2 linked regions of the Chroogloeocystis siderophila 5.2 s.c.1 genome follow. The protein of the gene in region 1 binds, or shares a complex with, the protein of each later gene. Links are inferred from orthologs where the notes say so. Each region holds a gene or a part of one and is shown on either strand. Other genes may lie near its edges. The genes, in order: mnmE and mnmG.

Region 1 (14,914 bases):
TGGAATCAAGTGTGTCTCTGGGTTATGGTCTTCTCCTAGCAAACCATCCGGATCGGCACCAGCAGCATTGAAGTAGCGAAAACACACCGACTTTAAACTGTAAGCATGACTAAAGTCACTGAGAATTCTTTCTACCATTAATTTAGTAGCGCCATAAGGATTGATGGGATTTTGCGGATGATCCTCGGTAATCGGAATTTGATGTGGGACGCCGTAGGTAGCACAAGTAGAGGAAAAAACGAACTTATCTACAAAGGCTGCCAGCATGGCTTCTAGTAGAGTTAAAGTACCGATGACATTGTTGCGATAGTATTTCGCCGGTTCGGTTACTGACTCTCCTACATAAGCGTAAGCAGAAAAATGCATCACTGCTGCGATGTTTTTTGTGGCAAAGATTTCATCGAGTAGCGCGCGATCATTTGTATCTCCAACGATTAACTCTACCTGCAATTTTTCTACCAAATCTTGATGCCCATACACCAAGTTATCAAGCACTACTACTTCATATCCAGCACGTTGCAGTGCCATTACTGCGTGGGAGCCGATGTAGCCTGCTCCTCCAGTAACTAAAATCGTCTGCTTAACTGGCAGCATTTTTTTTTGATTTAGCAACTACTCACTACTGGTGCTGAGTATACCTGATACAGTAGTAGCAGCACCTTCTACATTGTACTGAAAGTTGCAAGTTGACTAATTGTCTACAAATTTGTAAGCTTCTAGCGTTCCTTTAATTCAAGCAGAAATTTCAGATAACCTCTGTCGAAGTAGTCCACTGATGTAAACAAGGTTAATTTAGCAACCAATACGCTTGCGATTCGCACTTATACAAGTAGTCTATCGCAGTCAAATTTACTATCCAAAGACAAAGACTACGCCTTTAAAAGTAAATTCTCTATCTTGTATTAACTATCAGCTTTCAACTAATTGACTTTCAATATTTTGCGGTAACTGTTGATTCGTATTGGGTTGCAATAAAGTTTTGTACCACATTTAACTCTAAGTACTTACGTTTTACATGAGATGGTAAATGTTTAAAATCTTTAATAACTCTTCTACAATGTGTACTTCCACAACCACATTGCATAACCCAATAATCTTCATCCATCGTTGTAGAATAGTCGAAGTATATCTCTTCACCCGCACGGATCTGTTTCAATGCTACTAATTCTACATCATTTTTAATACCAGCATTAGGATCGCAAGAATGATTGACAAAGCGACCTGGTGGTTCTAAATTAACATACAGATTTCTGCCTATTTGTAGTGGATCGCCTTCATATTTCGGAGCTTTTAAAACCGCTTTATCGAAATCGATAATATCCCCAGTAAATTCTAAAATTTTTTCTCCTAAAGCAATATTTTTTCTGGCAAAAAGTCCTTGACCAAATCTACTTTTAGCTATGTAGAACTTTTCATTTTTTGCCAAGCGGAAAATTTCAGATAATACTACCATTTTTTATCCAAAACCTATGCTAGTTAGTGTGCAAATTGTTTTTCAGTCAGCAATGAAAACCTACTCTTCTCTCTTATCTCGGAAATGCCTTATTGATGAATCTATTACAGCTAATAAGTATACTTTTCGTTTGCATATACGGTTTTAAATATCAAAACATACTATTTTTTTAAGAATTAATAATATCTAAGAATCTTAAAGATTAAACATTTTTTCATGCTAATAAAAAATTAGCAGGCTCGTGTTTCAGCTTTAACAATGTGCTTGACAAAGTATTTTTCGCTGAACAAGGTCAATTTAACGCTATCTTTATTGAGATACAATCGTGAATTCACTGATAGGGATTGAACTAAGTAAAAGCTTTGTTCAGTGTATTCACTGTCATTAACAAATATTCATACAAAATACTTAAAAAAACAATCGGCTAAATAAGTGTTTTGTCTACTTAATCGAGAGCTTATAAGCCAACATAAACTATTACTCTAGAGTAGATATCAAAAAATATTATACAAATTTAAATTAATAAATTTCAGATTTTAACAAATATGCCCCACATAAAAACAATCGTAATTTTACGGAAATCATAATAGTATCAATTACGCATTGTAAGAAATTACCGTAAATGTACGGTAGTGAAACGCAAGGTTTAATGTTTTTTTGAGTATTAGAAGTTTCAGAATTATATTTGAAAGTGGGGATGTGTTCTGCAAGCTTTTGATATAACCCCTTAGATTGCACACATGACACTTCGGAAAAAAACACTATTACTGATCGCTGTTACGCTCATTAGTCTAATTGGGGTTATCTATGCTACATCATCAACTATTTTATTACGTGGTTTTTCGAGATTAGAAGCAGAAGATACTCGCTACAACGTTAGAAGAGTGCAGGAAGCTTTATCTGATGAAATTGCCAAACTAAGTTTAACAACACGCGACTGGGCAGAATGGGACGAAACATACGCGTTTATAGAAGATGCAAATCGGCAATACATTACAACTTATCTTAGTAATGTCAGCATCAATCGGTTGAAGCTAAATTTGATGCTTTACGTTGATGCTTCTAAAAGAATTATTTTTGATAAAGGCTATGACTTAGAACGTAAAGAAGCAATAAATCTTTTACCCAACTTTCAAAAACATATTGCAGCAAAAACCGTTCTAGAACACTCAAGTATCAAAAGTTCAATATCAGGGCTAGTGATGCTACCTGAAGGTGCGATGATGATTGCCTCAAGACCAATTCTCAATAGTGAGAGTCGTGGTCCGGTTCGAGGAACACTAATCATGGGTCGTTACTTGAATAATTTGGCGATCGCAAAACTAGCTGAAAAAACTCATTTATCGTTGAGGATGTATCGCTTTGACGATATACAAGTACCGCCGGATATTCAACGCGTGCGTTCTGCTTTCAGAGACTTACCCAAAGAGTCTATTTTAGTACTACCACTCGATGAACAAACGATCGCTGGCTACACGATTATTCAAGATATCTATGGCAATCCAGCACTACTACTCTGTGTGGATGCGCCAAGATTAACTTATCAACAAGGTAAAGCGAGTATTCGTCATCTTCTATTATCTTTGGCGATCGTTGGGTTAATGTTTGCCGTTGCCACACTGTTGTTAATAGAAAAGCTGATCTTGTCACGGCTATCACGCTTAAGTGCGGATGTTCATAGTATTGGCAGAAGTGGCGATCTCGCCGCCCGCGTATTTCCGATTAGTGGGCAAGACGAACTATCTGGCTTAGCAGGTACAATCAATGAAATGTTAGAAGCGTTGGAACATTCGATAGAAGAGCAACGCCAAAGCCAAGAACGCTATCACAGATACGATAAAGTTCTTGCTGAACTAGCAAAGCACAAGATGCTCGATTGCAGCGATTTACACACTAATTTACAAGAAATTACTGAAGCTGCTGCACACACATTAGCAGTAGAACGCGTTGGAGTGTGGTTATACGATGACGAACTTTACAAAAAACTGCTTTGCATTGACCTATATCGCAAAAGTGTTGACGAGCATTCTCAAGGTGCAGAATTAGCCGCAGCCCACTATCCTACTTACTTTGAAGCGTTGCAAGAAGAACGAACGATCGCAGCTTGTGATGCACACTCCGATCCCCGTACAAAAGAACTCGCAAGATTGTATCTCCATACCAATAGTATTGTCTCAATGTTGGATGCACCCATTTGGCTGGGCGGACAGATGGTGGGAGTCGTGTGTCACGAACACGTAAATTCTATGCGTCACTGGAGTATTGAGGAAAAAAATTTTGCAGCTTCCATCGCTGATTTAGTCTCGGTGACTTTAGAAGCGTGCGAACGGAAGCGATCGCAAGAAGCATTACGCAAAGCGCACGATGACTTGGAAATTCGAGTACGCGAAAGAACTGCGGAACTAGCACAAATTAACCAAGAGTTACAAGCAGAAATTACGGAACGGACGCTAGCAGAAGAAAAATTACTCTACGAGGCTTTTCATGATTCGCTCACAGGTTTACCTAACCGAACGTTATTCATGCAGCGATTAGGACACGCTTTAGTTCGTGCCAAAAGACGTAGTAATTATTTATTTGCTGTCTTGTTTTTAGACTTAGATCGCTTCAAGTTGGTTAATGACAGTCTTGGTCACTTAGTCGGCGATCAACTACTGATTGCTTTCGTTCGTAGATTGGAAGTTTGTTTGCGCTCCACAGATACCGTTGCTCGCTTAGGTGGTGATGAGTTCGTCATCTTGCTTGATGACATGAAGGATATTAACGACGCCACGCTAGTAGCTGAACGAATTCAACGAGAATTGATAGTACCATTTAATCTGGACGGACACGAAGTTTTCATCACCACAAGTATTGGAATTGCCCTGAGCACAACTGGCTACGATCAAGCTGAAGATATCCTGCGTGATGCTGATACTGTTATGTATCGTGCTAAATCACTTGGTAAGGCGCGTCATGCTGTATTTGACAAAGATATGCATACGCGCGCAGTATCATTATTGCAATTAGAAAATGACCTAAGACGCGCTGTAGAACGTCAAGAATTACTTATTTACTATCAACCAATTGTCTCGCTACATAACAATAGAATTAGAGGTTTTGAAGCATTGCTGCGGTGGAACCATCCAACACGCGGTCTGATCTCACCAGAAGAATTTATCCCTGTTGCGGAAGAAACAGGCTTGATTATTCCTATCGGCTACTGGGTACTGCATCAAGCTTGTCACCAGACACGTATTTGGCAAGAACAATTTACAGCTATCCCACCTTTAACCATTAATGTCAATTGTTCGGGTAAACAGTTCGCACAATCTGACTTAACTAAACAAATTGACCGCATTTTACACGAAACTGGCTTAAATGGGGTAAGTTTAAATATCGAAATTACAGAAAGTATCTTAATCGAAAATGCAGACTTAGCAGCGAAGATGTTGCTGCAATTAAAAAATCTAGGAATTCAATTATACGTTGATGACTTTGGTACAGGCTATTCTTCGCTCAGTTATCTCCATAACTTTTCCATTGATGCCTTAAAAATTGACCGTTCTTTTATTAAACGAATGGGAAGTACTAATCAAAAGTATGAATTAGTTTATACTATTACACAAATGGCTCACAACTTAAATATGAATGTTGTTGCCGAAGGAATTGAAACTTCTGAGCAACTTAGGCAGCTTCAAGATATGAGATGTGAGTACGGTCAAGGTTTTTTGTTTTCTCAACCCTTACAACAAGAAGCAGCAACTGCATTAATCCAAAGCAGTGTATGCGTATAAGATAAATTGGTATTGTTACGCTGATATTAGTGGTTAGTGAATAGTTACTAGTCACCCTTCACCTTTAGTAACCATTTTTGGTATAGGAGAGATCAGTTGACAGTGAAGAGAGTGTGGGAAGACTTTGTCAACTGTCAACTATCAACTTAGCGTGTTCGATGTCCTAACTATACCTTCGACTGCTATACAACTAATCAACCGGATTTTTGATATGAGTATTACTCTTGATTGCTTTCATTGATAAACTAATCCGTTTTTGTTTTTCGTTAACGTCTAAAACTTTCACGCGCACAATTTGCCCGACTTTCACAATTTGTTTAGGATCGCTGACAAAACGCTCGGATAGTTGAGAAATATGAACTAAACCATTTTCGTGAACACCAATATCTACGAAAGCACCAAAGTTAGCAACGTTTGTCACGATACCTTCTAGTTCCATACCAACCTTGAGATCGGTAATTTCTTTAATTCCTTGTTTGAAAGTAGCGTACTTAAATTCGGCACGCGGATCTCTTCCTGGTTTTTCTAATTCGTTAATGATGTCGCGTAGTGTAGGTTCGCCAATGGTCGCGGTTACATATTTTTTCAATGAAATTGATTTGAGCTTTTGAGCGCTTTGAGTAATATTTACAGGAGATACGTTTAAATCTGCGGCGATCGCTTCGACAACACCGTAACTTTCAGGATGAACAGCGGTATTATCTAAAGGATTTTCCCCACCACGAATTCGCAAAAAACCCGCAGCTTGCTCAAAAGCTTTTGGTCCTAGCTTAGGAACTTTCAATAACTCGCGGCGCTGTTTAAAAGCACCATTTTGATTGCGATAGGCAACAATATTATTAGCAACTGTTGCACTAATCCCCGCGACAAAAGTTAATAACTCTTTAGAAGCAGTATTCAAATCTACACCAACGTAGTTAACACAGCTTTCTACGGTTTCATCAAGCTTCTTTTTAAGTAATTTTTGATCGACATCGTGTTGATATTGTCCAACACCGATTGACTTGGGATCAATTTTTACTAATTCGGCTAAAGGGTCTTGCAAGCGGCGACCGATACTAATTGCACCGCGTACAGTAACATCAAGATCGGGAAATTCTGCAAGCGCAACTTGACTCGCTGAGTAGATCGATGCACCTGACTCATTGACGATAACTTTAATTGGCTTGCGTTCGATTGTTGCTAACACTTCTGACACAAATTCATCGGTTTCACGGCTAGCTGTACCGTTACCAATTGCAATGAGTTCAATTTTATATTTTTCGATTAACTTTTTAAGTGTATTTGCAGCTTGCGATTCCTCGTTTGCTGAAGCATGAGGAAAAATCGCTTGATATTCTAAAAACTTTCCTGTCTCGTCTAACACAGCAACTTTACACCCAGTACGAAATCCAGGATCAATTGCGAGTGTGGGTTTCATTCCTGCTGGTGGCGATAGTAGTAATTCTCTTAAATTTGTTTCAAACGTTTTAATCGATTCAATATCAGCTTCGGCTTTCTTTTGGGCAATGACTTCACCGATTAAGGAAGCTTTCATCAAGCGGTTAAATGCATCTTTGAGCATTGCGCGATAAAATTCCCGAATTTCGGGAACTTTAGTTTTGATTTCTTGTGCGGCTAAAGTCGCGAGAACCTCGGATTCATCGAAAGCAAGTTCCAAATTTAGTACTTTTTCATTTTCACCGCGTAGGAGTGCTAGGAGACTATGCGGGGCGATCGCTTTCACACTAACAGTAAAATCTCGGTAAGTTTCAAACTTAGTGGTTTCTTCAGGATACTCCTTTTTGATTTGAGATTTAAATACGCCGTTTTGAAGGAGATAATCTCTAATATATGCGCGTAAATCTGCTTTCTCGGAAACTTCTTCGGCTAAAATATCTCCTGCACCGCTTAACGCTTCTGCAACCGTTTTGACGTCTTTTTCCTCAGAAATATAATCTACTGCGACTTTTTCTAGCGAAGCGATCGCTGCATTTCGTGAATTTAAAGATTTAATATGTTGTGCTAGTGGTTCTAACCCCTTTTCTCGCGCGATCGTTGCTTTTGTCCGGCGTTTTGGTCGATACGGAAGATATAAGTCTTCTAATTCGGTTTTTTGCAGACAGGTTTCGATTTTGTGTTTTAGTTCATCTGTGAGTTTGCCAGCGGAAGCGATCGCATCTAAAACTGTTGTCTTTCTTGCTTCTAATTCTGTTAAATACGTGTACCTTTCCGCTAAGTCGCGCAGTTGGACTTCATTCATCTCGCCAGTGCGTTCTTTGCGGTAACGCGCAATAAAAGGAATTGTCGCACCTTCGGCAAATAATTCAAGTGCGTTTTCGACTTGGAAAGGCTTTAATGATAACTCTTGTGCTAAAATTTGCGCAATATTCAACATTAGGCGTGTCATTTCAACAGCAGATTACAAACTATCAAGACAAATTCCCTAATCTCCGATCTCTGACCTCCAACCTCTCCTAAAATAGTTCAAAGAACTTAGGTTCAACAAAAGCGTGACATACGAGCGATTAGGAACAACGATCGCGGCGATCGCAACTGCTATTGTGCCACAACAAGGCAGTGTAGGTATTGTGCGGGTATCTGGTACACAAAGCCTGGCGATTGCCCAAGCTTTATTTCAAGCCCCTGGGAGACAAGTTTGGGAATCACACCGTATTCTCTATGGTTATATCCGCGATCCCCAAACAAAACAAGTTGTCGATGAAGCACTTCTACTGGTTATGCAAGCACCGCGATCTTATACACGTGAAGACGTTGTAGAGTTCCATTGTCATGGTGGTATTATGGCGGTGCAGCAGGTATTACAGTTGTGTTTAGTACAAGGAGCAAAACTCGCGCAACCTGGAGAATTTACCTTACGCGCCTTTCTCAATGGCAGACTCGACCTAACTCAAGCCGAAAGCATTGCTGATTTAGTGGGAGCACGATCGCCACAAGCTGCTCAAACTGCGTTAGCTGGGTTGCAGGGTAAACTAGCGCATCCGATTCGCGATTTGCGCGCGAGATGTTTAGATATTCTCGCAGAAATTGAAGCCCGTATCGATTTTGAGGAGGACTTGCCACCTTTGGATTGTAATGAAATAGTATCACAACTTGCAGAAGTTTTAGCACAAGTAACAAAAATATTAGCAACAGCAGATCGCGGTGAACTGTTGCGGAGTGGCTTAAAAGTTGCAATTGTCGGGCGTCCGAATGTGGGAAAATCAAGTTTACTCAATGCGTGGAGTCGCAGCGATCGCGCGATCGTGACTGATTTACCAGGGACAACGCGTGATGTTGTTGAGTCGCAGTTAGTCGTTGGTGGTATTCCAATACAAGTGTTAGACACTGCTGGCATTCGCGCTACGGAAGATCAGGTAGAGAAAATTGGCGTTGAGCGATCACTTACTAGTGCTGCTGCGGCTGATTTAGTATTGCTGACTATTGATGCTGCTGCGGGTTGGACTGCGGCGGATGCAGAAATTTATCAAAAAGTACAACATCGTCCGTTGATCTTAGTTGTTAATAAAACTGACTTAGCTTCAGCAGAAGCCGTAAACTATCCAGACGATATCAGTTATGTCGTAACAACTGCGGCTGCTAAAAATCAAGGTATTGAAAATTTGGAACAAGTTATTTTAACGACAGTCCAAACCGGAAAAGTTCACTCAGCCGATACCGACTTAGCAATTAATCAGCGCCAAGCCGCTGCGCTTACCCGTGCCAAAGCTTCTTTAGAACAAGTACAAACCACAATCAAACAGCAATTACCTTTAGATTTTTGGACGATTGATTTGCGAGGGGCGATTCAAGCTTTAGGAGAAATTACCGGAGAAGAAGTTACCGAGTCCGTTCTTGATCGGATTTTTAGTCGGTTTTGTATTGGAAAGTAGTTTATTTAATTTGTCTAAATATTTAAATTGTTTGTGTGGCTTGGTGATAAGTAATTGGTAATAGGAATATTGTTAATAAGTAACTCAAATTGCTCTAGAGCTTAATCTATAGTAGTGGTCAATAGGATTAGGATATGATGGAAGCTCAGAACTATTATCTTGTAAAGTTTGCTTAACAGAGGAAACCTCCGCACGCAACGCAAACTGCTGCTTCAACTAGCTTTTAATTCTGACTTCTGCTCCCTGCTATAATTTTCAGTAAACATCATAATCTCAAGCATTCAAATCGATGTTTTCATAAATTTCAGCAATTTGAATTTGAAAATCAAAAGCACTAAAAGATAGCGTTTGGGATCTTCGTATTCTGAAAGTAGCCATTGATGCGCCGCAGTCTTGATATAGTGTTCAACATGAATGCTGTATTGATTGATTAGTAAATATTCGCAGAAACTATCAATGGTGCGGTAGGCAACAAACTTTTCGCCGCGATCGTAATCTTGTGTTGATTTAGATAAAACTTCAGCAATCATTACGGGATTGGTAATAGTATCGTTGCGTCCTGTTTGTAGTTGCAATGGACGGGGTACAACCATAACATCAGGATAAGTGTAGAGATTACCTCAGAAATCCATAGTCGCTGATCGGCAACAAAGATACTATAAGGTTTACCTTTCAAACTTCCTCTTAAAGCAGCATTGAGAATGCTAGCAATTTCATTATGTGCAGGAGTACCATCAGTCATTGGAATAATTTCTTGATTAATGTATTCGTGTCTCTCATCCGAGTTAACCTCGAAGTTAAGATACTCTTCAGGTGTATAGGTGCGTTGTTCAAGTGCTTGTGTCATTGTCTTTTTGCGCCAATGCTCTAAGCTATTAATTTAATTTATGTGATTGCTTTATTTAGTAATCTCTATACGTCTAAGCTAATTTGTTATCGTTGCCGTCCGATTGTTGTAATATAAATGACGGCTTCTTCAGCAGGAATTCCTAAGACTTCATTAACGAGATCATCAAAAAAGCCACCAATGCCACTCACACCTAGGTTGAGATAAATTGCTGCTAAATTTAATCTTTGTCCTAGATGTCCAGCATCCATATGCAAATAGCGGTAAACGCGATCGCCGTACTGAGTAACTGCGGTTTTTAAGTCTGCGGTGTGAAATAATACAGCAGCAGCATCGCGACCGAGTTCTTGCCCTAAACAGAGGTAATGTAACTCGCGGCGGAAGTTTTTAAAACGAATTTGTCGCAATTCTTGCGCTTTTGGTGCGTAGTAATAGCAGCCTTCTTCTAATCCACTGACTCCTGAGACAGCAACGAAGGTTTCGATTAAATTTAAGTCAAAGTAATCAGGAGCTTCATCTAAACCTTGTTCGATGTAATTTTGCGGTTGATACGTAAAATCAAGTAACGCCTTAAGTTCATCTACAGTTAAATCCGCACCACTGTAAGCCCGTGTTGAACGTCGCCGAAGAATTGTGCGTTCTAATCCTTCAAGATTTAAGCCCCAGTCGATGGGCGCAGTTGCAGTAGGAACCTTAAGACAGAAGGGAAAGTTGTACTTATCTTCTAGCGAGGTAGTGGGCGTAACTTCAGAACTATCTGCCTCCGCGTCAGGTTCAATTTGCGTTGCACGGTGACAGTAACCTAAAAGTTCGCCATCAGGTATATGAGGATAATTTGTTTGCGTAGTAGAAGGTAAAGCGGTAATTCCCACGGAAAAATTTTGTTGGACATCAAGTAAATCGGCTAAAGCGACAACCGCGATCGCGCCTTCTTGTTGTGCATCGAGGTAAAGTAATTGATTAACAATTTCATCGGCAAAACCACCGATCAAATGCGCCCGATAATCATTCAACGCACAGGCTAACTCAATATTTCCCAACAAGTGACCTGTATCCAGAAATATACGCCGATACGCGCGGTCTTGATAGCGCCATGCTGAGCGATAAAAAACGGCTGTGGTGACAATCGCTAAATTGGTTTTCTCTAATGCAGAGTGTGCAAAACAAGCGGTTTGCAACGATTGCCAAACATCATTTTCCCAAAAGTGAATCAAGGAGTGTGTCTGTGGTTGGTAACTATACAATCCTGCTGGAAGTAACGGTGTTCCGCGCGAAATCAGATAAACTTCAGCTGGATACAAACCACCCGCCGAAGGTGCAGCCCGTAAATAAATCGGGTTCATCATGCTAGGCAATTTCGCCGTTAGCCCATAGCTGCAAAATAAGAGTCGCGATAATCGTCGCCACCACAAGGCGACAGGTTCATCGGAAAAGGCAAGATTTTCTTCTTGGATGTAAGGCTTTAAGTCATAGCTTGTGCCAATTTTGTAATCTTTAAACGGGACTGGTTGCTTATTCCAATCCAGCCCTTGACTTTTAGCGGTGATCGTTTCAGGGTGATATTTAGTGCGATCGTGGTAATGTTGAGCAATTGATTTGTGATGTTCCGGCATAGAAGAAAAAAACCTTAGCGGTTTCAACCGCAGCGATAAAGGCAAAACCTGTCTTCACAAGTCTTTACAACGCTTATTCTTGTGTTAATCCACGTCAGTGGATTTTGTTTGTTAAGCTGTGACGTTAGTCGCCGTACTTATTGATCTTGCCATTCTTCGGCCGGAAAGTGGGATTTTATTTTACTTTGTATCAATCGATTTAAACAACTCCAGAATAAATCAATCCCCGATGAACATCCAACGTTAAGATTGCTCCATCGCGAATGACTTCTGTAGCTTGTTTAACACCAACAATCACTGGGACATTCAAGCATTGTCCAATCACTGCGGCATGACACGTCGAACTTTCTTCCTCGATAATAATCGCAGCAGCTTTACGAATTGCTTCAACATAATTAGCATTCGTACTCGATGCAACGAGAATTTCTCCAGGATTAAACTTACCAACATCCATTGGGTCATATGCCACGCGGGCGCGTCCACTCACTGAACCTTGTCCAATGCCATGACCGCGACCGAGAATTGCTTTGACGACTTCAACTTTGATGAGATCGGTAGAACCCGAAACACCTTGAAGAGTTCCAGCAGTCATCACGACTAAATCGCCTTGTTTGAGTAATTGCTTTTCCTGAGCAACATTCAATGCAGCTTGAAACGTCTGATTTGTCGAAGCTAAATCTAGGAGTAACAAGGGTTTAACACCCCATACCAGTTGCAATTGTCGCGCAATCTCGACGTGTGGTGTAATCGCGAGTATTGGTGTTGCTGGACGAAACTTAGAAACGTTACGCGCAGTCGAACCGGTTTTTGTCAGCGTCATAATTGCTGAAGCTTCCAACTGTTCCGCAATTTGACCTACGGCTTGGCTAATCGCATTGGGAATTGAATGGCGGGTATCTTTAATTTTGTGTGGATTTGCAGCTAAACCTTGTTCTTGCTCGATTCTGACCGCAATTCGTGCCATTGTTGCGACAGCTTCCACCGGATACTTACCTACAGCAGTTTCGTTAGAAAGCATTACAGCATCGGTACCATCTAAGATCGCGTTGGCAACGTCAGAAACTTCCGCGCGAGTTGGTCGCGGACTGTGTACCATGCTGTCTAACATCTGTGTCGCTGTAATAATTGGAATACCCAAGCGGTTTGCCGTCGCAATCAAGCGCTTTTGTAAGATAGGAACATCTTCAGCGGGAAGTTCTACGCCCAAATCGCCTCTGGCAACCATAACGCCATCGCATAAAGCCAAGATCGCTTCCATTTGTTCGATCGCTTCATGCTTTTCGATTTTGGCAACGACTGGTACTTGCTTTCCTGTACTGGAAATCAGGTCTTTCACTTCTAAAACGTCTTGCGGGTTACGCACAAACGACAGTGCTACCCAATCCACACCTTGATCGAGACCGAACATTAAATCTTCACGGTCTTTTTCTGTCAGTGCCTTGATTGATAAATAGACGCCTGGAAAATTGACTCCTTTGTTGTTAGAAAGTACCCCACCTACAACAACGCGACAATGCAACTCTTGGGCGATGCGATCAACTTCTTTAACGACCATTTCAACTCGACCATCATCGAGGAGAATTGTCGCACCGACAGGAACTTCTTGTGCTAGGTTATCGTAAGTCACGCAACTTTTATGCTGTGTACCAACAATTGGCTGGCTCGTGAGAGTAAATACATCTCCTTTGCACACGACGACAGAACCAGTTTCAAATCGTCCTAAGCGAATTTTTGGTCCTTGTAAATCTTGCAGAATAGCTACGGGTTGATCGAGTTCAAAGGCGATTTGGCGAATTAGACGGACGCTACGTTGATGATCGGCATGAGTACCATGTGAGAAATTAAGCCGTAGGGTCGTAGCGCCTGCTTCAATCAACGCACGTAGTACTTCGGGCTGGCTAGTGGCTGGACCAATGGTGGCGACAATTTTCGTCCGACGTGGGGAGGAACCTGGTAGTTGCATTGAGGCTATTCCTGATTAATGAAGAAGAAGAGCGCTTTTTTGTTATTAACTAAAAGATAATAAATTGAACCTTAAGAGTTACTTTGGAATGATATAGTTCATTTCGACAATCAAATCTTATCTTGCCTCTGTTACTGCTGTAAAAGCAGCAGTCAGTTTTTCTGCAATTTTGCTGGGTGACAACTCGACTGTGTAGCACTACAGGCAAGCAAAATGCTTACCCGATCATATTTCATCTAATCAACCTCGTCGTTGATCGCCTTCATAATTGCTACCCGTGAATGCTTAGCACCTGCGCCGAGGAGCTTTTTTCATTCTAAAATTCAAAATTCTATGACTTCTGCTATACAAAACTTTAATATTGAGATAGCCGTATCATACACTACTCAATACCTTCTGCAAAAGGAGTTAACAGATGCTCATGTCAGAGGCACAAAAGCCAATGACAGTCCCCAAGGAGTTTTTAATTGCGCCAGGGGGTCTAAACATTACAGTCACAATGTTTTTAACCGCAGTCATCATGCTAGTCTTGTCTAATTTAGGCTACTGGCTGTGGGAATGGCCGCACTGGTGCTGCTTTACAACGAATGTGCTGGCTTTACACATTGCGGGTACAGTCATTCACGATGCTTGTCATCAATCTGCCCACCGTAACCGCACAATTAACGCAATTTTAGGGCATGGTAGTGCGTTGATGTTAGCGTTTTCCTTTCCTGTCTTTACGCGAGTACATTTGCAGCATCACGCCCATGTCAATGATCCTGAAAACGATCCTGATTATTTTGTTTCTACCGCAGGTCCGCTGTGGTTGATTAATGCTCGATTTCTATATCACGAGATATTTTTCTTCAAACGGCAACTGTGGCGCAATTATGAGTTGCTAGAATGGTTTATCGGTCGTTTGATTGTTGTCGCCATCTTTTGGGTTTCGATTCAGTACCATTTCTTGGGTTACATCCTGAATTTTTGGTTTATTCCTTCTGCGGTTGTGGGCCTCGCTTTAGGATTATTCTTTGATTATTTCCCTCATCGTCCCCATGAATCGCGCGATCGCTGGAAAAATGCCCGCGTTTACCCTAATCGCATCTTGAATCTACTAATTATGGGGCAAAACTATCACTTAATTCACCATCTATGGCCTTCAATTCCCTGGTATAATTATCAACCCGCTTACTATGCGACTAAGCCGCTGCTTGATGCGAAAGGTTCTCCGCAAACTTTAGGCATCTTACAAGCAAGAAAAGATTTCTGGAATTTTGTTTATGACGTGTTTATCGGTATTCGCTTACACCATCATAAAAATAGAGGTCAGAGGTCGGAGATCAGGGTTAAAAGTTAGTTGAAGTAAAAGACACATATTCTTACCCATTACCAATTACCCACATGACCA
Region 2 (14,977 bases), on another replicon or contig:
CTTGAAGCTTATCCAAGCATAGAACGAGAAGACGTGCTTGCTTGTATCGGCTACGGTGCAGAAATGTCGCGGGATGTTTTTGTTGAACTTCCTCTGAGTAAAAAAAAGGAAAAAAGTATTGCTGATGCGGTTGCTTAAATAGATGAAGTAACTCTGGGGGAATATCTTCGGGTGATTCTACAATATATGACTGAAATAATTCTGGCGGGAGATGAATATTGATACACAACATTGGTTGCTGTTAATGTTTGGTCTACACTTCTAGGCAATGTCGTTGTTTATCTTGGTAAACTGTGGTTTATAGATCGTATAGTTTGGCTGTACGAAGACATGAAAGACACCAACGCAGAATATCGTAGCTGGTTGTATTGATAATAGAATAAAAGCTTAGCGCATGACCCCCGCAAATGTAATCATACAACCGTTCTTCGTAGCTTTCTGTAAGATAGAGTTTTGCATTAGTCCACGGAGGTGGACTTCGTTTGTTAAGCCGCGACTTCAGTCGCCAGGCTATTGATCTTCAAATTTTATGTCAGTATATCCATGCAAGATAGCGATGTCATCATCATTGGTAGTGGTATCGGTGGTTTAACCGCTGGTGGTTTATTATCGCGTTATGGCAAACGAGTTATTGTTTGTGAAAGTCACAACATTGCTGGTGGTGCAGCACACAGTTTCACGCGACGCAGATTTATCTTTGATTCGGGTCCTTCGTTTTACTGTGGTTTGAGTAACCCACATAGTTATAACCCCTTACGGCAAGTTCTAGAAGTGTTAGGAGAATCAATAAAATCGATCTCTTATGACCCGCCAGGACACTACCACTTTCCTGAAGGTACTTTTGCAGTTTATAGCTCAATTGAGCAGTATCTTGAGACAGTAGCCAAAATTACTCCCCTAGGTGCAAGGGAACTACAGCGATTTATCCAACGATTGCTTCCACTGTATGAATCTTTACAAGGAATTCCCACACTCGCTTTAAGAGCAGATTGGCAACTTATTCCGACTCTATTAAAATACTTACCATCATTGCTCAAAATGCTACCTCATTTAGGAACGATCCAAAGTTCTGTAGGGCAAGTAATGGATCGGGAAGTACAAGACCCTTGGGTACGACGATTAATTGATTTAGAGTGTTTTCTCTTATCAGGCTTAAAGGCACATGGCACAATTGCTCCAGAAGTTGCGTTTATGTTAGGTGAGCGATCGCACATCGGAGTCGATTATCCTATTGGTGGTAGTGGTGTGATCGTTGATGCTTTAGTACGCGGTTTAAAACGTTGGGGTGGTGAGTTGCGCTTGGGAACTCATGTCGAGCAAATCTTGGTAGAGTCTAGTAAAGTCGCTGGGGTGCGCTTACGCAACGGTGAAATCCTCAAAGCCCCTGTAGTGATTTCCAATGCTTCAATTTGGGATACATGTAATAATTTGTTGCGTCCTGAAAACTTACCCGCATCCTATCGCCAAGCCTCATTAAAGACACCAGCGGTAGATAGCTTTATGCATCTTCATCTCGGTATCAAAGCTGAGGGTTTAGAGCATTTGACAGGTCATCATGTTGTCGTTCATGATACACAACAGGATATTACCGAACCAGGTAACACGTGCATGATTTCAATTCCTTCCGTATGGGATGCGACGCTTGCACCATCGGGTCATCATGTCGTTCATGCTTATACATTAGAACCTTACAGCAATTGGCAGCGCGATGATCGGTATGAAGAGAAGAAAAAAGCGCGATCGCAATCCTTATACAAAGCTTTAGAATGCATAATTCCTGATATTAGGCAACGAGTTGTCATAGAACTTATTGGTACGCCATTAACCCATGCCTATTATCTCCGACGATATCAAGGTACATACGGACCTGCGATCGCCGCAGGTCAAGGGATGTTCCTTGGAACTACGACACCGATACCAGGATTATACCGCGTTGGCGATAGCACGATGCCAGGAATTGGCGTTCCTGCGGTTGCAGCTTCGGGCATTTTGTGTGCCAATACTTTAGTCACACCGCAACAAACAGCCGAGATACTTTCTAATTATTAAGCTGGCACAATGAAGGGCAGAAGTTGCAAAGCAAGTATCAATGACTAATCCTATTCCCATTTCAACGCTGTTTATCGGACTTAGTGGTTTCATCGCTTTTGCGCTGTCTTATATGGAGCGAATTAGTACTAGGGTTTGGCATGGCGGATCGAAAGAAGAGGTAGCAACGCAGCCTAATTACCTCGATAAGCCTAGTAAATGGGCAGCCTTTGTCGAGAACTACACGCAAAAGTGAGTTGCAACCAAAACGAGTGATGATGGACGGAGTATTGCAGCGAAAAGTTCGTGCTTTTGGCAATTTTAGCGAGTATGTACCGGTGGGATTACTGTTTCTTGTGGCGTTGGAGTTAATGAAATTGCCGACTGTGTTAGTATGGCTGCTGGGAAGCGCATTAATTATAAAACGAATTACCCATGCTTGGGGATTAATTACAACGTATGGACTGTCCCCAGGTCGTGCTGTTAGATTTTTTCTGACTTGGTTCGTGTATTTAGTTGGTGCTGGTGTTTGCGTTTATTACGGTGTAGTTGGAATTTTGTCGTAACTGCAAATTACCAAGTCATCATTCACAACTCTGTACAGCGGTAAGTGGCTGGCTTTATTCTAGTTACTACACGCCAGCCACTCATCAGTTTTACTTATCCAACAGTTGCTGAAAGTGGTTGAGACGCTGCTTTCAACGCATCGGCTTTATCGGTACGTTCCCATGGCAAATCCAAATCAGTGCGACCAAAATGACCGTAAGCCGCGACGTCCTGATAAAAACGTCCGCCTCGTTCAGATGGCAGCTTTTGCAAATTAAAAGCATGGATAATGCCCGCAGGACGAAGTTCAAAGTGCTGTTTGACTAACTCTAGTAAGCGATCTTCTTCAACTTTGCCCGTACCAAAGGTTTCCACTAAGATACTGACAGGTCGCGCGACACCGATCGCATAACTCAGTTGTACTTCACACTTTTCTGCCAACCCAGCAGCAACAATATTTTTAGCGACATAACGACACGCATAAGCCGCACTGCGGTCTACTTTTGTGGGATCTTTACCAGAAAAAGCCCCACCACCGTGGCGCGAATAACCACCGTAGGTATCCACAATGATCTTACGTCCAGTGAGTCCTGAATCTCCTTGCGGACCACCAATGACAAACTTACCAGTAGGATTTACTAAAAAGCGCGTACTATCATCTGGTTTAATCGCAATATCGGCAAACACAGGTTCAACTACTGCTGTCCATAAATCCGCTTTGATTTTGGCTTGTACCGCTTCGGTATTGGTAATATCACCAATTGTTGCTGTATGCTGAGTGGAAATGAGGATGGTGTCAATTCCGACTGGACGTCCATCTTCGTAAGCAACGGTGACTTGAGTTTTACCATCAGGACGAAGGTAAGGTAAATCTCCTGTTTTGCGTACAGCAGCTAAGCGGCGGGAAATTCGGTGTGCCAAACTGATTGGTAATGGCATCAACTCGGGTGTTTCGTTGCAAGCAAAGCCAAACATGATACCTTGGTCGCCAGCACCGATCGCATCGAATTGTTCTTCGCTATCTTGTTCGCGACTTTCGTGCGCTGTATTCACACCTTGGGCAATATCGGGCGATTGTTCGTCTAAAGCAACTAAAACCGCACAACTATTGTCAGAAAAGCCATTATTCGCATCGGTATAGCCAATATCAGCAATTTTCTTGCGCGCAATATCAACGTAGTTAACATGGGCTTTGGTGCTGATTTCTCCGGTAATCAGGACTAACCCAGTATTGACGACAACTTCTGCGGCAACGCGGCTAGCAGGATCTTGTGCTAGCAACGTATCTAAAATGGTATCAGAAATTTGATCGCAGATTTTGTCTGGATGTCCTTCTGTGACTGATTCAGAAGTAAAAAAATAACGACGAGACAAGGGCATCTCCTTAACTCATAATGTATAAGTGTTGATGGTTGTATGATGTTAGTCTGCCATCATAGCAACATTTCCAATATACGGATAAGTTAAGAATAAAGGATGATCCCAAAAGTCGGGGAAAATTTAGTTGGATTGGCAGATCTGAATTTCATTGAGTTGCGCGATCGCCACATCGGCTGAATGTAAATGTGCAGCCGCACTTCTCCAGGAAATACCAATACACCCTGCTGCACCAGCGTTACGCGCCATTTCGATATCACCTACCGAATCTCCTACCATTAAGGTATTTTGGGGTGCGACTTCTAGCTTTTGGCAAGCTTGAATAAACAACGCCGGATCGGGTTTACTAGGTCCAAATTCCTCAACTCCCATTTGCAATTGTACGTAGTCTTGCAACTGATGGCGTTCGACAAAAGCTTTTACGCGCTGTGTAGAAGCTGCTGAAAGAATTCCTAGTTTCAAACCTGCTTGCGATAGATCCTGTAAGACTTCCAACGAACCGACAAATAAGGGTGAAGGTGTTGTCCCAATCACTTGATCGGCTTCCATAAACGCATTGTGCGCGATCGCGCGTGAGTCTAACCACCCCCGCCCTGTTTCAGCAATATAAGCTGCTGCGGCAATTTCGGTTTCATAACGACTACCAACTGCAAGTAATCCTGTCGGATCGAGGCGATCGCCCTGAATTCCAAACGCCATTAATAACGGTTCTCCGATTCCTGGAATTTGCGCATCAATTAAGCGCGATCGCTTTTGCCCTAAGGAACGCAAATATTCTTCAGAATCTTCTAGCGTGCCGTCTTTATCAAAGATGATTGCTTGGATGTTTTGAAAAGTTATATGTTTACACTGAATTGTAACCAAATAAGATACCTCGCTGATAATGCTGCTGTTATTATTTTGATTAAAACTTGTCTAAAACTCAATTTGCGGCTCATTGCACGAAGTGTGCATACACATTTGATTTGTGTAACTCACAGATTAAAATTTATGGCTTGAGAAATAAAAAAAGAGGGATAAACCCTCTTGTTATGAAGTATGAATTACTGTTACTTTCTCCGCAAAAATAAACTTACTCCTCGTCAATAGCAGCAGGAATTTCTTCTTCCGTAGCAGCAGGAATTTCTTCCTCGACTGCTTCAGTTTCTTCTAGAGGGATTCCTTGCTGTTTAGCAAGCATCTGCTCTCGATACTTAGCGGCCATTTCTTCTGCTTTATCGTACACCAGGTCGCGATTTTTAATCATATCGCCTGGTTCAGGTTCTAGCTGCTTCGTAGACAACGAGATTCGACCGCGTTCCGCGTCTAAATCAATGATCATCACTTTCACTTCATCATTGACGTTAAACACGCTATGAGGCGTATCAATGTGATCGTGCGAGATTTCGGAGATGTGCAGCAAACCGCTAACGCCACCAATATCAATAAAGGCACCGTAAGGCTTAATTCCGCGTACAGTACCAATCACAACCTCACCGACTTCTAGACGGTTCATCTTGCGCTCAACTAAGGCGCGGCGGTGCGAGAGAACCAAGCGGTTGCGGTCTTCATCTACTTCTAAAAATTTTAGCGGTAGTTCTTCGCCGACTAAGTCTTCCTTGGGTTTACGAGTACTAATATGCGATCCTGGAATGAAGCCCCGCAGACCTTCAATGCGGACTAACGCGCCACCACGATTGGTCGCAAAGACATTAGAGCGCACTGTAGCATCTTCGGTTTGCAATTGGCGTACTCGTTCCCACGCCCGCATATACTCGATCCGGCGAATCGACAGCGTTAGCTGACCATCTTCATTTTCATCGGTAAGAATGAAGAATTCCCGTGTTTCGTTCGATTGTAAAACTTCTTCTGGGGAATCCACGCGGTTAATGGACATCTCCTGAATCGGGATGTACGCCGCTGTTTTCGCACCAATGTCAATCAGAGCGCCTCTAGGCTCGATACTGAATACTGTCCCAGCTACCGTATCTCCAGGACTAAAGTGATAATCGTATTTATCGAGTAGAGCAGCGAAATCTTCGTGAGTAAAACCAATTTCTGCGACAGTTTGTTTCTGATTGACCATGCTAATGTGTTCCTGGTATTTAGTCTCCGTAAGTTTTTGCCTCCTAACTTCTTAGGGGTCAGAGGTCAGAGGTCAGTGTTAAAACAGCAGCTAGGTATTGCCTTACCCTAGTTAGGGCAATGGTTCTGAGCTTTTATAGTGTCCTAACCATCAAGACCATTTCCATACATCTTTAATTAATCCTAGCGTAGGAAAGCCAAATCTATACGCACAAGTATTCAGACCCTCCATTATACCTGATTATCATGAATGAGTAAATTCATAATCATTAATGGTTTCGGCGGCGATGTCTGTTGCTGCGGGGCTGCTGCGCTGTGCCAAATCTTCTAAAGTATCTACAAAATCACGGATGCTCTGAAATTGGCGGTACACCGAAGCAAAACGCACATAAGCTACTTCGCTAAGTGATTTGAGGTGATGCAAAACTAATTCGCCAATTTCTAAACTTGTGACTTCGCGCGAGGTGCGTTGTTGAAGTTCCGATTCAATTTCGTCTACTAATGCTTCGAGCCGTACTGTAGAAATGCCTGTTTTATGACAAGCTTGGACAATGCCTCGAAGTAGTTTTGAGCGGTCAAAACACTCGCGATCGCCGTTTTGTTTTAAAACGGTAATGGGTAAAAACTCAATACGCTCATAGGTTGTAAAGCGACGTTGACAATTGAGGCAATCACGTCGCCTGCGGATACTTTGTCCTGCTTCTGTTACTCGTGATTCCAACACCCGATGATTAGGATGTTGGCAGAAAGGACAGCGCATAAAAAACGCATCTTTAAAGGATTTACTTTCAACAGCAGAGGTCAGAGGTTAGAGGTTAGAGCTAAATATTAGCCTCAATAATGTTCTAACTCTATTAACCTTGCTATAAAACTCTATTTACCTTAAAGCAGGTAAAAATGCAAACAATCCGCCACTACCACAATCGGTAGCAGCGGTTGTCTAATCGCATTTCTTGCTAAAACTAGCTTGAATTGCTATTTCTTTTGGATACGGGGAGGTTCGCGAAAGGCGATCGCAAAGAATAGAGTTCCGATTGCCAAAGCAAGAATTAAGATGTAAGCAACGCTTTCCATAAGACAATGTTCTAATTACAAGCTGAGCTAATATTGATAGTTTACCAAGCAAAAGAAAAGAACGGTTTAAAAAACTACTAAGGCTATAGTTGCCGCAGCAATTTGTTACCGTTCTTTACAAATTAAGAAAAAGCACTAAACGGCTTCTTTCTTTCTGGTTGTCTTGTCGCCTAATTTTTGGAACAAACCAAACTCGACTTGTTCTTCTAGATCGGCCTCAATTCCGGCAAATACGTCGCGGAAGATTGTCCGTGAACCGTGCCAGAGATGACCAAAGAAGAATAACAACGCAAACGTAGCGTGTGCGAAAGTAAACCAACCGCGAGGAGAGGTACGGAATACACCGTCCGGTTTCGCGATCGCCAAATCGCCAAATCGCGTACTTTGGTCGCCATCAAATAAGAAGGGTTCGCCTAATTGAGCTTGACGTGCGTACTTCTTCACATCAGTTGGATCGGTAAAAGTTTGCCCGTCCAACTCACCGCCGTAGAAGCTAACAGTGACACCTGCTTGCTCAAAGCTATATTTAGATTCTGCCCGACGGAAAGGAATATCCGCGCGGACAACACCATCGGCATCGGTCAAGATTACTGGAAATGTTTCAAAGAACGCAGGCATCCGACGCACAAACAATTCGCGTCCTTCAGCATCTTGAAACACCGGATGACCCAACCAAGCCAAAGCAACGCCGTTAGTTTTATTCATTGGACCTACACGGAACAAACCACCTTTAGCTGGGTTGTTACCGATGTAGTCATAGAATGCAAGCTTTTCAGGAATTTCCGACCAAGCCTCAGATAAAGACGCTCCTTCGGCTACACTTGCTTGTACGCGACGCTGAATTTCTTGTTTGAAATAACCATCATCCCATTGATAACGGGTAGGACCAAACAATTCGATTGGCGTGGTCGCGCTGCCGTACCACATGGTGCCAGCAACAACAAACGCAGCAAAGAAGACTGCCGCAATACTGCTAGAAAGTACCGTTTCAATGTTACCCATCCGTAGAGCTTTGTACAGCCGTTCGGGTGGTCGCACGGAAAGGTGAAATAAACCAGCAATAATACCAACAACACCCGCCGCGATATGGTGGGCGACAACGCCTCCAGGGTTAAAGGGGTTAAACCCAGCAGGTCCCCACTCTGGTGCGACAGGTTGAACGCTACCTGTTAGACCATAAGGGTCAGACACCCACATTCCTGGACCAAATAATCCGGTAAGGTGGAACGCACCAAAACCGAAGCACAACAGACCAGATAGAAACAAGTGGATGCCAAACATTTTTGGCAAATCAAGCGCGGGTTCGCCAGTACGAGGGTCTCTGAAAAGTTCTAAATCCCAATAAACCCAGTGCCAAACAGCCGCTAAGAATAACAGCCCAGAAAGGACAATATGAGCAGCAGCAACGCCCTCAAATGACCAAATACCTGGGTCAGTTACAGCACTTCCTGTAACGTTCCAGCCCCCCCAGGAACCAGTAACGCCTAAGCGCGCCATGAACGGCAGTACGTACATTCCTTGCCGCCACATGGGGTTGAGAACCGGATCGCTGGAGTCAAAAATTGCTAATTCATACAGGGCCATAGAACCAGCCCAACCTGCAACAAGCGCAGTATGCATTAGGTGTACAGAAATCAGTCGCCCTGGATCATTCAAGACGACTGTATGTACTCGGTACCAGGGTAGTCCCATTGACTACGATCCTCCAAGGGTGAATTATGTCTACAATGCAATTTTTCAACTTTTTGTTATTACCAGGTGCTTGCCAAGAAACACAACTGTGTTGGAGTAACAAATTGTCTTCACAGCTAAGCAACTGAAGGACAAACAAAAATGAGAATTATTAAAAAAGTGTAACTATGTCCTGTGCCGATTGCAAGAGCGATCCCATCGGGTTATTGCACAACTGATTGAATATTTGTCAACTGACACATCGCTTCGGCTGCACCTAAGCGCTCAATCACCTGTTCGGCACTTATTAAGCGTTTGAGGACAACTTGACCGATGCCTTGGGCGGTGGAGTTATTTTGAAGGCTGACGATTGGTTTGACCTCTACGGTCAACACAATGTCTTCTACAGCGTACAACCACAACTTTTCGTTAGCTTCTACAAGACAAATATTTAACCGGTTAATATCTGGTTGACGTCGCCACGCAGTTTCGTTCCACAACCCATCCGATGCCCAGACTCGGCACACTATCCAGCCATCAGTGAGAAAGAAGTATTTCATATACCGTATTTCCGTAAGGCTGACCCGAATAAAGAGCAAGGGCAAAGAAAAAGAATTAAGAGCCGTCCTTCTCAATCACGCTTTTTGTGAAATAGTATCACGAGCTTCTGTAATCTGTAATTGTTGCAAAATGAGAATCATCCGCCTTGGCAATCAGCTTGAAAAACTCCAATCTCCGACCTCTGACTCCTTCTTTGGTATAACAATTAGAATTAAAATACTGAGTCGTTGCTGCTGCTTGAAGCCATAGCTTATGCGATCGCCCACGAATGTAGAATTTATCGACGCGTTTGATGTCATCGTTGTCGGAGCAGGTCATGCTGGTTGTGAAGCTGCTCTTGCTACCGCACGCTTGGGCTGTCGGACGCTACTCCTGACGCTCAACTTGGATAAAATTGCTTGGCAACCGTGTAATCCTGCGGTCGGAGGTCCAGCAAAATCGCAGTTGACGCACGAAGTTGATGCCTTGGGTGGGGAAATCGGCAAAATGGCAGACCGTACCTACCTACAAAAGCGGATACTTAACTCGTCGAGAGGTCCTGCGGTGTGGGCATTACGCGCGCAAACGGATAAGCGGGAATACGCAGCCGTTATGAAAGGAATTGTCGAGAACCAAGAAAACTTGACAATTCGCGAAGCGATGGTCACAGATTTGGTATTGGGCGCAAACGATGAAGTTATTGGTGTCGAAACTTACTTCGGCGTCGGATTCAAATCTCCTACAGTGATTTTAACGACGGGGACATTTCTCGGTGGTCGCATTTGGGTTGGTAATAAATCAATGCCCGCCGGACGCGCCGGAGAATTTGCCGCGGAAGGATTGACAGAAACACTCAATCAGCTAGGGTTTGAAACTGGACGATTAAAAACAGGAACGCCAGCACGAGTTGACAAGCGATCGCTTGATTACACCCAACTAGAACCCCAACCAGGCGACTCGGAGATACGTTGGTTCAGCTTTGACCCAAATGTGTGGGTAGAACGCGAGCAAATGCCTTGTTATCTAACGCGTACGACCGCTGCAACACATCAGTTGATTCGCGATAATCTTCATTTATCTCCAGTCTACGGCGGCTGGATCGATGCTAAAGGACCGCGCTACTGTCCCAGTATTGAAGATAAAATTGTCCGTTTTGCTGATAAAGAAAGTCATCAGATATTTATTGAACCCGAAGGGCGTGATATTCCTGAACTTTATATTCAGGGGTTTTCGACAGGTTTACCCGAAGCGCTGCAACTTCAGATGCTACGCACGCTTCCAGGACTGGAAAACTGCGTGATGCTACGTCCAGCGTATGCAGTGGAATACGACTACTTGCCTGCGACGCAATGTTACCCAACACTGATGACAAAAAAAATTGCAGGGTTATTCTGTGCGGGGCAAATCAACGGCACAACAGGTTATGAAGAAGCCGCAGCCCAAGGAATTGTCGCTGGGATCAATGCGGCGCGTTATGTACGGCATCAAGAAATGATTGTCTTTGCCCGCGAACAAAGTTATATCGGGACGTTAGTAGACGATTTGTGTACCAAAGACCTCCGCGAACCTTATCGAATGCTGACTAGCCGTTCTGAGTATCGGTTGTTACTGCGCTCCGATAATGCCGATCAGCGGTTAACACCATTAGGGCGCGAGATTGGGTTGATTGATGACCGCAGGTGGGAACTGTTTACCCGCAAACAAGCAAACATTGCAGCGGAAAAAGAACGACTCTACACCACACGCGTGAAAGAACACGAACCCGTAGGACAAGCGATCGCATCTTCTACAAAACAAGCAATCAAAGGCTCGATTACACTTGCTGACTTACTGCGACGTCCTGGCTTTCATTACGAAGATCTCGAACATCATGGTTTAGGTAACTCGGATCTTGATGTTGTGGAAAAAGAAGGTGCTGAAATTGAAATTAAATATTCAGGCTATCTACAACGCCAGCAAAACCAGATCGACCAAATTTCACGACAAGCACACCGTCTACTACCATCAGATCTAAATTATGCTGTGATCGAAACCTTATCGAAAGAAGCACGCGAGAAGCTTGCCAAAGTCAAACCGCTAACAATCGGTCAAGCAGCGCGGATTGGTGGTGTAAACCCTGCAGATGTCAATGCGTTGCTCGTCTATCTAGAAATACGTTCTCGTAGTGGAGCGATCGCACAACCTTCCGTTTTAGTATCGTAGGGGAAAAGGGTGAGAAACGAGGAGCGAGTGTATCTAGTAGCTTGTAATGAGTGAAAAAGTTATATGTAATTCTCCCCCGACCTCTGACCCCTGACCTCTGACCCCTCATCAATGGAGTTCTCATAGTGGGCTTATTCGACGATTTCAACCGCTTTTTAGAAAACCGCTTAGAAGAATTTTTGCGCAACAACCCGCATTTGGAGTTTGAAGCGCTTTTAGAACAACTACGCGAACAAGAAGAAGATACTTTAAAGTTAATTGCGGATTTGCAATTACAAGAGAAACGCGCACAAGATGAAATTCTAGCAACTGCGCAAGAAATCCAGCGCTGGCACGTTCGTGTAGAAAAAGCAAAAGCTGCAAATCGACTCGATCTTGCGCAACCAGCACAAGAGCGCGAAGCCGCACTATTACGCGAAGGTAATCAGCGTTGGGGTCACATGCAGGGTTTAAAAGAACGCATCACCCAAGCAAAAGAATTACTCCGCCAAATTCAACAACGACGTCAAGAAGTTCAAACTAAAGCCACAGAAGCACAAACGAACCGTGCTAACTATCAAACGCAGCAACTTTGGGAAACAGACGGTTGGAATCGTCGGGCACGATCGCAGGGTGCAGACGATCTCGAAGCAACGTTTCAACGATGGGAAACCCAAGAGGAGCTAGACCAGTTAAAGCGGAATATGGGAAGATAATTTGGTGTCCATGACACGATTAAACTACAGTATAGCTCTCGTTGCTAACAGGTAATTGAGATTTTTACCATGTCCTATATTCCTCACTCCAAATATATAGCGGATGATTCAATTATTTGCTTAACTTGAGGCTCAGCGAATCGAGCGCCAAGAATTTTATACAGCAACAAGCAACAAAGAGCTATAAAATTATTTATTACCAATTTTTCTAAATCTATTAGAATCTCAGGAACATAACCTTAGCCTAAGAGACAAAGGCTTTAGCTTGTATATTTAACAGGGCGAACGATGGGACTCGAACCCACGAATGGAGGAACCACAATCCTCTGCCTTAACCACTTGGCTACGCTCGCCATTGCATTATTGATTATACCACTTTTTATTTGTAGCTTGGTTGCTCAAACAAAAAATATGAAAAATTTGCCTATTATTACCTACGTCGGAGTTGCAGCCCTCGCAGGGATAGGAATCACCATGGCTGTGACTAACCCAAGCTTGCCAGCCTACGAAGCTTATGCAGTACAGCGGCTGACAGAATATCTCAAAAGTGACGTTTGTCCGCAAGTACCAGAGGTTTTTGGTGATTTCTTACAGCGCAATTGCTCTAAAATTGTTGATTCGAGCCAAGCACAGATGCGGTTGATTATTACCCAAGCAACACAGCAGCAAAATTTTATTTTATTTAGTATTTACCGGACAAATCTATCGGTGAATCCTTTACTGCCGTCTTATCAATTTGAAACTGTGGGAGTTTTCCATAATTTTTACACTTATAGCGCCGAACGTCAGTAAACTTAGCCGAGAACGCGAATGAATTCTAATGGTAATCCATCCGCATCGGCAATAAAGGCGACTTCGTAACAGCGATCGCCAATTTGTTGTTGAGTCGGTTCGAGAAGTACTTTCAAAGCTTGGTATTGTTCGGGTTGCGACTGCTGGGCTTGGGCAAAGCGCTGTTGTAACGCAGTTAACCAACTGGGGAGATCGCTAGTGACAGTACTTAGATCAAACGATAAGTGATAGTACCCGACATAATGCTCGTCGTTGAAAGCATCTGGTGCGGGGCGGGGTTGGGGAATTTGAATCAGTTCAATTCTGCCGTTGAGTCCTTCCATCCAGCAAGCTAAGGTATAGCCTGTGGTAAAGCGATCACACACGGTAAACCCTAAAAGTTCGTAAAAGGCAATCGCGCGATGAATATCAGCAGTGCGAATTGAAGCGTGATGCATGGAAGTAACGCAGGTGTCTCACCCGCGTGCTATTCAAACAATCGGAAATAAGGATAGCGTACAGGGACACCAGGCTCTTTCTCTAAGTCAAAATTGATCACTTCCCAACATGGTTCCTCTTGAGGATCGGGGCTAAATTCTACGGGTAAACCGTAGAGTCTTGGTTTAGAAGCTTCTGATTGTCCTCGCCAGGGTGTACTTCGCTCTAAATAGCCACTAATGAGTTCTTGATAGCGACGGGCTATGATCACGCGAGTTGCGCGATATCCTTGCGTGTACAGGCGATCGAGCGCCTCGTGAATTTCAAAGCGAATGCCATCAGGATGGGTGTGCTGTCGATACCACTCGCTATTCCAACGTCGCCAGTGACGCCCTGATTGGAGGTGAATAAGTTCGCCCGTTTTGGGATCAGCTTCAAACGCGCCGTGACGCGGACACAAATACGTATCAGTCAAAGTCAGTGCCGGAATCGTCTGGCGACAGTGAGGACACTGAATTTCGGGACCAAAAATTGGGTATTGTAAGCCTGGGTTAATCATGTAGAGCAAAGCAGCATAAGTCTCTGTACACCAGCGCCAGTAGTTTTATTTTGACATTGCTCTAAAAAGCTGTCATACTTTTTTGCTTGCATTGTCTTTCTATCAGTTTTTACATCATGATATGCTCATAAAACAACCAAGTTTTGATTCTTTTATCCACGTTCGCGGATAAATTTTGGTTGAACTGTGAGAATAATATCTATTCTACTGTGTCTGTTATATCCTACTGGAGCGATCCTGACCTTTCTACGGCGGCTTTTGTTGCTGCCAATGCTACCGTTGTCGGTAAAGTGACACTTGGCGCTGGGGTAAGCGTTTGGTATAACGCTGTCATTCGCGGTGATGTTGAGCGGATTGAAATTGGCGAGTATACAAATATTCAGGATGGCGCGATTCTGCATGGCGATCCTGGCAAGCCCACGATTTTAGAAGATTACGTAACTGTAGGACATCGAGCAGTTGTGCATTCAGCGTATATTGAACGCGGTAGCTTGATCGGAATAGGCGCAGTCATCTTGGATGGAGTTAGGGTGGGCGCAGGGAGTATTATTGGTGCTGGTGCTGTTGTGACTAAAGATGTTCCGCCGCGATCGCTCGTTGTTGGAGTTCCTGGCAAATGCATTCGTGAAGTTTCTGAAACTGAAGCCGCCGATTTAATCGCTCACGCTCATCACTACCAAAAGTTAGCGCTCGTTCATGCAGGTAAAGGCACTGATTTAGGATTCTTGCCGTAGAAAGTGTTTTTTATGCATAAAAATGCTTTATGCACAATGCGTTTACAACAATCTTTACACAAAGAACTTACTCGCTAAGATAACAGTGCGGGGATCTAGAAATTTTACCAATTTCGGCTAACAATAAAAGATGAGAAAATTTAAAAATCTTTAATTTCTACTTTCAAGAGGTAAAGATATGGACATCGATATGCGTGTTGCTTTTGTGTTACTTCCTGTAATTGCCGCAGCCAGTTGGGCAGTCTTCAATATTGCGCCTGCTGCTATCAAGCAAATTC

The links.
Region 2: the proteins of mnmE (region 1) and mnmG are in contact, whole or in part, in a solved structure (PDB 9HIP), measured with the Escherichia coli proteins. The link is inferred for Chroogloeocystis siderophila 5.2 s.c.1 from one-to-one orthologs.

The regions. Positions count from the first base shown.
Region 1 is NZ_MRCC01000003.1:325,117-340,030, forward strand. What follows is about bases 6,999-9,911. They hold mnmE (tRNA uridine-5-carboxymethylaminomethyl(34) synthesis GTPase MnmE), read left to right. Parts: upstream 6,999-7,721; coding sequence 7,722-9,101; downstream 9,102-9,911. Other genes in these bases: NIES1031_RS04865 (Tex family protein), read right to left, coding at 6,999-7,606; NIES1031_RS26210 (Uma2 family endonuclease), read right to left, coding at 9,383-9,694; NIES1031_RS26215 (Uma2 family endonuclease), read right to left, coding at 9,631-9,911. In the rest of the region: UDP-glucose 4-epimerase GalE, read right to left, coding at 1-594; NIES1031_RS04855 (SET domain-containing protein), read right to left, coding at 932-1,453; NIES1031_RS04860 (EAL domain-containing protein), read left to right, coding at 2,194-5,229; more of NIES1031_RS04865, read right to left, coding at 5,420-6,998; more of NIES1031_RS26215, read right to left, coding at 9,912-9,948; NIES1031_RS04880 (SagB/ThcOx family dehydrogenase), read right to left, coding at 10,035-11,561; pyk (pyruvate kinase), read right to left, coding at 11,761-13,524; crtR (beta-carotene hydroxylase), read left to right, coding at 13,946-14,863. UniProt on the Escherichia coli protein: Exhibits a very high intrinsic GTPase hydrolysis rate. Involved in the addition of a carboxymethylaminomethyl (cmnm) group at the wobble position (U34) of certain tRNAs, forming tRNA-cmnm(5)s(2)U34.
Region 2 is NZ_MRCC01000006.1:224,181-239,157, forward strand. Bases 9,062-12,037 are described here. They hold mnmG (tRNA uridine-5-carboxymethylaminomethyl(34) synthesis enzyme MnmG), read left to right. Parts: upstream 9,062-9,573; coding sequence 9,574-11,502; downstream 11,503-12,037. Other genes in these bases: NIES1031_RS09215 (hypothetical protein), read right to left, coding at 9,062-9,320; NIES1031_RS09225 (TIGR04376 family protein), read left to right, coding at 11,625-12,037. Outside these bases: NIES1031_RS09170 (DUF433 domain-containing protein), read left to right, coding at 1-138; NIES1031_RS24280 (DUF6653 family protein), read left to right, coding at 232-372; NIES1031_RS09175 (phytoene desaturase family protein), read left to right, coding at 544-2,049; NIES1031_RS25550 (hypothetical protein), read left to right, coding at 2,090-2,284; NIES1031_RS25555 (MAPEG family protein), read left to right, coding at 2,286-2,594; metK (methionine adenosyltransferase), read right to left, coding at 2,689-3,948; NIES1031_RS09190 (HAD family hydrolase), read right to left, coding at 4,075-4,815; NIES1031_RS09195 (30S ribosomal protein S1), read right to left, coding at 5,024-6,016; transcriptional regulator NrdR, read right to left, coding at 6,260-6,775; NIES1031_RS09205 (photosystem II reaction center protein T), read right to left, coding at 6,991-7,089; psbB (photosystem II chlorophyll-binding protein CP47), read right to left, coding at 7,225-8,781; more of NIES1031_RS09215, read right to left, coding at 8,985-9,061; more of NIES1031_RS09225, read left to right, coding at 12,038-12,197; NIES1031_RS09235 (DUF4359 domain-containing protein), read left to right, coding at 12,609-12,989; NIES1031_RS09240 (VOC family protein), read right to left, coding at 12,992-13,426; NIES1031_RS09245 (TIGR02652 family protein), read right to left, coding at 13,456-13,965; and 2 more genes. UniProt on the Escherichia coli protein: NAD-binding protein involved in the addition of a carboxymethylaminomethyl (cmnm) group at the wobble position (U34) of certain tRNAs, forming tRNA-cmnm(5)s(2)U34.